DNA from 2 places in the Synechococcus sp. Cu2B8-bc1011 genome. Region 1 is predicted to be linked to the other one. Evidence: predicted binding sites of a transcription regulator. Region 1 holds the regulator's gene; the other holds the start of a gene.
The links. Region 1 encodes HrcA, which represses chaperone genes, less so after heat shock. Its sites were predicted from a motif close to TTAGCACTCNNNNNNNNNGAGTGCTAA; they were not measured.

Region 1 (3,417 bases):
GGATCCGAGAGCACAGCCAAGGCAGTGGCAGATCCTCCAGCTGAACGCATCAAAGACCGAGACATCGTTAACCCATTCCCTGAGCTCCCAAGCGGCTGTTGAAAACGCAAGACAGCATCCAGATTGAGGGCCGTCCCTTTGGGTTCCAGTGCTGCCACTAGGCCAACAAGGTCATCGTGATCAGAGATTGAGCGAGGCATCCCTAGCCACCTCGCCATCGCAACGGGATCGGCGGTTAGCAGAGCCGCACCACGCCCGAGCTCCTGCAAATCCGCGACAAGAGCTTCGTCTCCAAGTTGGTGCAGAGCATCCAGCTGAGATACATCCAGGGACTGCTCCAGCACACCACGGCTGGAGGCGATTAGAAGCAGGTCATCGTCGATCAAGGCGGTAGCGATGGGTTGTGGCTCTCGACCAAGCAGCGCTCCGCGGCCGCTGATCACACCAATACCGCGATAGCGACTGATTTGCAGATCGGTTCCAGCCAAACTGCGGGTTTGCCAAAAGCGTTGGAGAAAACGCTTGGCACCGTCTTGATCAAGGCTGGTGAGGGCAAGCACCCAACCCGCCGGTGCATCGGAGACCGGAGCAATCAAAGACAGGCTGACCTGGGGACCGATCCAATCCGCGAGTTCCCCCACAAAATCCAAACCCGCAAGGGCAAAGGCTCCATCCCGCAATTGCTGCGTGCTGTCACGCGCTTGGCGTCGGCGTGAGACGGGTGCCACCGCCTGGGCATACGCAGGCATGCGTACAGGATCAGCGAGCCAATGCAAACTGAGCGATGCGTCTCTAGGTACAAACCGAGCGGCTCGTGGCAACACGAGGGGTTGCCCGACAAGTTTGAGGGGACTCTGCTCTGCCATCACCCACCACAAGCCCAATGCGGTGGTTAGCAGCAACACCACCGCTGCAGCGATAGCTAATAGGAAGGAACGCGCCTTCATGACGCAGCAGGCGTGGGTATGACCTCATCTTTATTCATGATGAATCCCATGACATCCTCTTCACCCCAATCCATCAGCGCCAGAGGCCTTCAAGAGTGGCTGTCGAGCGGCACCTCCCTTCAGCTCGTGGATGTTCGTGAGCATTCCGAAGTGGAAATCGCTCCCTTCCCCGGACAGGTGGAACATTTACCGCTGAGCGAATCCAATCTGTGGCTCTCCGAGCTGACCACAAGGCTGACGACCAGCAAGCCCATCGTGGTGATTTGTCACGCCGGGATCCGCAGCAGGAACTTTGGTTGCTGGCTCTTAGAGCAAGGACAGGGGTACGACGTTTGGAACTTGGAAGGTGGCATTCATGCCTGGAGTGTGGAGGTTGACCCCAACGTTCCCCGCTACTGAGCAGCGGTTCATGACAACGGGACCAATCCGAGCGGAAACCTCCGTACGATCTCGATGCTGATTGTGTGCCTGTGCAGCCGCTGCCCCGCCGACAACAGGAGGTACTCAGGGCCACGGTGCACCACTACGTCGACACCATTGAGCCAGTGGGAAGCCGCACCCTGGTTCAAAGGTTCGATCTGCAAGCCAGTGCTGCCACCGTGCGTTCAGCCATGGGGGCCCTAGAGCAACGGGGTCTTCTGACCCAACCACACACATCTGCGGGACGAGTTCCGAGCCCAAGTGGATACCGGCATTACGTGGATTGCTTGCTCCCTAGGCCCGGAGCAATCGCCCAACATCTCGATCAGGAGCTCACCCAACTCAGCCTTCGCTGGGCAGCTCTTGATGACCTGCTCCAAAACATGGCCAGGAGGCTCACCGACTTCACGGGACTGATGAGCCTGATCACTCATCCCACCCAGAGACAACCGGCACTGGAAGCCATCCGACTGGTTCGTAGCGAAGAGCGCTTGCTAGTGATGTTGGTGAAAAATTCCAGCCAAGCCAGTCACCTCAATCTGCGGCTGCCCCACGGCAGTGAACATCAAATCGAAGCGATGGATCAGTGGGCGCGCCGGCAGCTCGACAGCAACGGCAGTTTGAATTGGAATGCACTTCCAAGAGAACTGCAGGCCTGCGGCAGGGCCCTCCGGGATGCCATCGACAGCCATCAGACCTTGGAGACGACTCAAGAGACCAAGGCCTTATTTCACGGAGTGTCTCGTCTCGTCGCGGAGCCCGAATTCAGCCAAAGCGCCAAGGTCAGACCACTTCTAGAACTAATGGATCAAAGTCCCGCAGCCCTGACCCTCTCCGCTCCCGGTCCTGGCTGCGGCGTCTGGATTGGCCAAGAACATCCCGAACAAGCTCTTCACCAATGCTCAGTGGTCCAAGCCACTTACACGAGCGCCACTGATGGAGTCGGGCACGTGGCACTTGTGGGTCCGATGCGGATGGCCTATGCCACAGCACTTGCTGCAGTGAAGAGTGCAGCACATCGTCTCGACTATCTCCTGAACTGACATGGGGTTTTGCTCGTCCGTGCAAGCGATGGGGAAGAAGCCCGACCCATCGTCAATCACCTCGTCAACGAAGGCTTCGTGAGCATTGCCGTAGCGAATCAGAACGACGCCTATGGGAACGATGTACTTGCCAGCAGATTGAAAGCCTTACGGACCCATGATCTCGGCTCTGTCAGCACAGCCGCTTTGCAGCGAACCGCGGCATCAGGTGCTTCGTTGCGAAGGTGAGGAGTACTCGTGAACCGAAGCAATGCTCGAGAACGAATCACATCGAGATTGTCTCTTCGAGGAAATTGAACCAGAAAATATCTAAGACAACGATCACGAGAATTAATCAAAAGCCCCAAAAATTCAAGCTGATACCCAAACTTATTGGGGCACTTCAACAATCAGTGAAGCACTGTGTTTAAAGCTGGTTTCCGAGTTTTTCTGCCACGGTGTTCACATCTTTATCACCACGACCAGAACAATTAATCACAATTTCACTGCCGTTGGGAAGCGTTGGGCACAGCATTTCCAACCAAGCAAACGCATGGGCCGTTTCCAACGCTGGAATGATTCCCTCCAACTCACTCACGAGCCGTAAAGCTGCGATCGCCTCATCGTCGGTCACGGCACCGTATTCAGCGCGGCCGATTTCCCGCAGATAGCTGTGCTCTGGCCCCACACCGGGGTAATCAAGACCAGCGCTGATGGAATGCGCTTCCTGCACCTGGCCGTCCTGATCTTGAAGCAGCAGGCTCATCGCCCCGTGCAGCACACCCACTCGGCCCTCAGTAATCGTGGCGGCATGTCGTCCGGTTGCCACTCCATCTCCAGCAGCCTCAACGCCAATCAGGCGAATAGAAGTGTCTTCAACAAACGGATGGAACAGACCCATGGCATTGGAACCTCCACCCACACACGCCAACAACACATCAGGGAGCCGCCCAAAGGCTTCCATGCATTGCTCTCTGGCTTCGTTACCAATCACGGCATGGAAATCACGCACCAACATGGGATAGGGA
Region 2 (3,417 bases), 300 kb from region 1:
CTGGTGCCAGAACGCGGAGGGTGAGGGACATGGAAAGAAGGCTGCGGAGAGTGGGAAAGCGAGTTGGTGGTCATGCTCGGGGCGCAAGCGCCCCGATGACAATCACTTGGATTCAGCCGCGATCTTCTCGGCTTTGGCTTTTACTTCGTCGATGTTGCCGACCAGATAGAAAGACTGCTCTGGAAGGTTGTCAAGATCGCCAGCAAGAATTTGATTGAAGCCACTAATTGTGTCTTCCAGTTTCACGTACTTGCCAGGCATGCCGGTGAAGATTTCGGCAACGAAGAAGGGCTGGGAAAGGAACTTCTCGATTTTGCGAGCACGATCCACTGTCTGGCGGTCGTCTTCAGACAGTTCATCCAAACCAAGAATGGCGATGATGTCCTGGAGCTCCTTGTAACGCTGCAGCGTCGATTGAACCGCACGTGCTGTGCGGTAGTGCTCGTCACCCACCACTGCTGGCTGAAGCATGGTGCTTGTGGAATCAAGAGGATCCACAGCGGGGTAGATCCCTTTAGAAGCCAAGGCACGGTTCAGAACCGTTGTGGCGTCGAGGTGAGCGAAGGTCGTGGCAGGTGCCGGATCGGTTAAATCGTCAGCAGGAACGTAAACGGCCTGAATTGAGGTGATGGATCCTTCCAGAGTGGAAGCAACACGCTCCTGAAGAGCACCCACGTCTGTTCCCAAGGTGGGTTGGTAGCCCACAGCTGAAGGCATGCGACCCAGGAGAGCTGAAACTTCAGAACCGGCTTGCACGAAGCGGAAAATGTTGTCGACGAAGAGGAGAACGTCCTGCTTGTTCACATCGCGGAAGTGCTCGGCCATGGTCAGAGCTGAGAGGCCCACGCGCATGCGAGCGCCAGGGGGCTCATTCATCTGGCCATAGCAGAGGGCCACTTTGGACTTCGAGAGATCGTCGGCATTAATAACGCCGGATTCCTTGAATTCTTCGTAGAGGTCGTTGCCTTCGCGAGTGCGTTCACCAACGCCGCCGAACACGGACACGCCGCCGTGTTCTTTAGCGATGTTGTTGATCAGTTCTTGAATCAACACGGTCTTGCCGACACCAGCACCACCGAAGAGGCCGATCTTGCCTCCTTGGCGATAAGGCGCCAAGAGATCGATCACTTTGATGCCTGTCTCGAACACCTTGGGCTTGGTTTCGAGTTCAGTGAGTTTGGGAGCTTCCCGGTGAATGGGTGACGTGACTTTGGTATTAACAGGGCCTTGCTCGTCAACGGGCTCGCCGAGCACATTGAAGATTCGGCCCAATGTGGCTTCGCCAACGGGGACGGCAATCGGTGAACCCGTGTCCAAGGCTTCCATTCCGCGCACAAGGCCATCGGTGCCACTCATGGCAACCGCACGGACTCTGTGATCACCAAGAAGTTGCTGAACTTCGGCGGTTAGGCCAATGGTTTCGCCAGCAGTGTTGGTGCCCTCAATACGCAAAGCATTAAGGATTTTCGGGAGTTTGCCGGCTGGAAATTCCACATCCAGAACCGGTCCGATTACCTGACGGACAACGCCCTTGGAACCGGTAGAGGCAGGAGCAGCAGCGGCCATAAGTAAGGAGAAGTGAGAGGGATGCGCAACAGGACGATCCCTTCCTGAGCGGCAGAACCTTAACACTGTCTTGATGTTGCTTCGGCTGTTCGGTCACCCGCACAGCTCAGCGCTGGTGCATGACCCATGAACGGATCTAGTTTTGGCACTCAACGACCTCGAGTGCTAACTCGCATCGTTTGAGTGGCGCCGAGCGCCCTGTCCCTGCTTCTCAAATCCTCATGGCAGCTGTTTCCCTCAGCGTCTCCACCGTTAAGCCTCTTGGAGACCGCGTCTTCGTAAAAATCTCTGAATCAGAGGAGAAAACTGCAGGCGGCATCCTTCTTCCTGACACAGCAAAAGAAAAGCCTCAAGTGGGCGAAGTTGTTCAGGTTGGTCCTGGCAAATCCAATGACGATGGCAGTCGTCAGGCACCTGAAGTCGGTATTGGCGACAAGGTGCTGTACAGCAAGTACGCCGGTACTGACATCAAGCTTGGTAGCGACGAGTACGTACTCCTGTCTGAGAAAGACATCCTCGCTGTGGTGGGCTGACCGCAAAACCTCTGAGTTTTATCTCAGAAATACCTGAATTTTCCTCTCAAACTTTTTAATCGCCTCTTATGGCTAAGCGCATTATCTATAACGAGAACGCTCGCCGTGCTCTCGAAAAAGGCATTGACATTCTTGCCGAAGCTGTCGCAGTAACCCTCGGTCCTAAAGGCCGAAATGTGGTGCTCGAGAAAAAATTTGGTGCTCCTCAGATTATCAATGATGGAGTCACGATCGCTAAAGAGATCGAGCTTGAGGATCACATCGAAAACACCGGTGTTGCTCTCATACGTCAGGCTGCATCCAAAACCAACGACGCTGCTGGAGACGGCACCACAACAGCAACTGTTTTGGCTCATGCCATGGTGAAAGCAGGCTTGCGCAATGTGGCAGCCGGCGCTAATGCAATCACCCTGAAGAAGGGTATTGATAAGGCATCCGATTTCTTGGTTGGAAAGATCCAAGAAAATGCAAAGCCGATTGCAGACAGCAACGCTATCGCTCAGGTTGGCACAATCTCTGCCGGCAATGACGAAGAAGTTGGCAAGATGATTGCTGACGCCATGGATAAAGTTGGCAAAGAAGGTGTGATTTCCCTTGAAGAAGGGAAATCCATGGAGACTGAGCTTGAGGTCACTGAGGGGATGCGTTTCGATAAGGGATATATCTCCCCTTATTTCGCGACAGACACTGAGCGGATGGAAGCGGTTCTGGACGAGCCTTACATCCTCTTAACCGACAAGAAGATTGGCTTGGTACAAGATCTGGTACCTGTTCTTGAGCAAATTGCTCGAACTGGTAAGCCTCTCTTGATCATTGCTGAGGACATCGAGAAAGAAGCCCTCGCCACTTTGGTCGTGAACCGCTTGCGCGGAGTTCTCAATGTGGCAGCAGTGAAGGCTCCTGGTTTCGGTGATCGCCGTAAGGCGATGATCGAAGATATGGCGGTCCTGACCAACGGTCAGTTGATCACGGAAGACCAAGGTCTGAAGCTTGAAAACGCCAAGCTGGAGATGTTGGGGACTGCCCGTCGCGTCACCATCAACAAAGACACCACCACGATTGTTGCCGAAGGCAATGAGGTGGCTGTGAGCACCCGTTGCGAGCAGATCAAGAAGCAGATGGATGAGACCGATTCCACCTATGACAAAGAGAAGCTTCAGGAGCGTCTTGCCAAACTGGCTGGTGGCGTTGCTGTTGTGAAGGTGGGAGCAGCCACCGAAACCGAGATGAAGGACAAGAAACTTCGTCTGGAAGATGCCATCAACGCGACAAAGGCAGCCGTTGAGGAGGGCATCGTGCCTGGTGGCGGTACAACCTT

Region 2: the regulator HrcA is predicted to act here: its motif matches at 1,709-1,735, upstream of groES (co-chaperone GroES).

Annotation. Positions count from the first base shown of each region.
Region 1 covers NZ_CP138915.1:272,732-276,148, forward strand. Annotated here, with positions in the region: gene SIC18_RS01485 (DUF3352 domain-containing protein) at 1-947, opposite strand, end outside; gene SIC18_RS01490 (rhodanese-like domain-containing protein) at 996-1,346, shown strand; gene hrcA (heat-inducible transcriptional repressor HrcA) at 1,418-2,410, shown strand; gene SIC18_RS01500 (hypothetical protein) at 2,420-2,638, shown strand; gene trpB (tryptophan synthase subunit beta) at 2,817-3,417, opposite strand, start outside.
Region 2 covers NZ_CP138915.1:2,573,749-2,577,165, reverse strand. Annotated here, with positions in the region: gene atpC (ATP synthase F1 subunit epsilon) at 1-31, opposite strand, end outside; gene atpD (F0F1 ATP synthase subunit beta) at 103-1,566, opposite strand; gene groES (co-chaperone GroES) at 1,788-2,099, shown strand; gene groL (chaperonin GroEL) at 2,168-3,417, shown strand, end outside.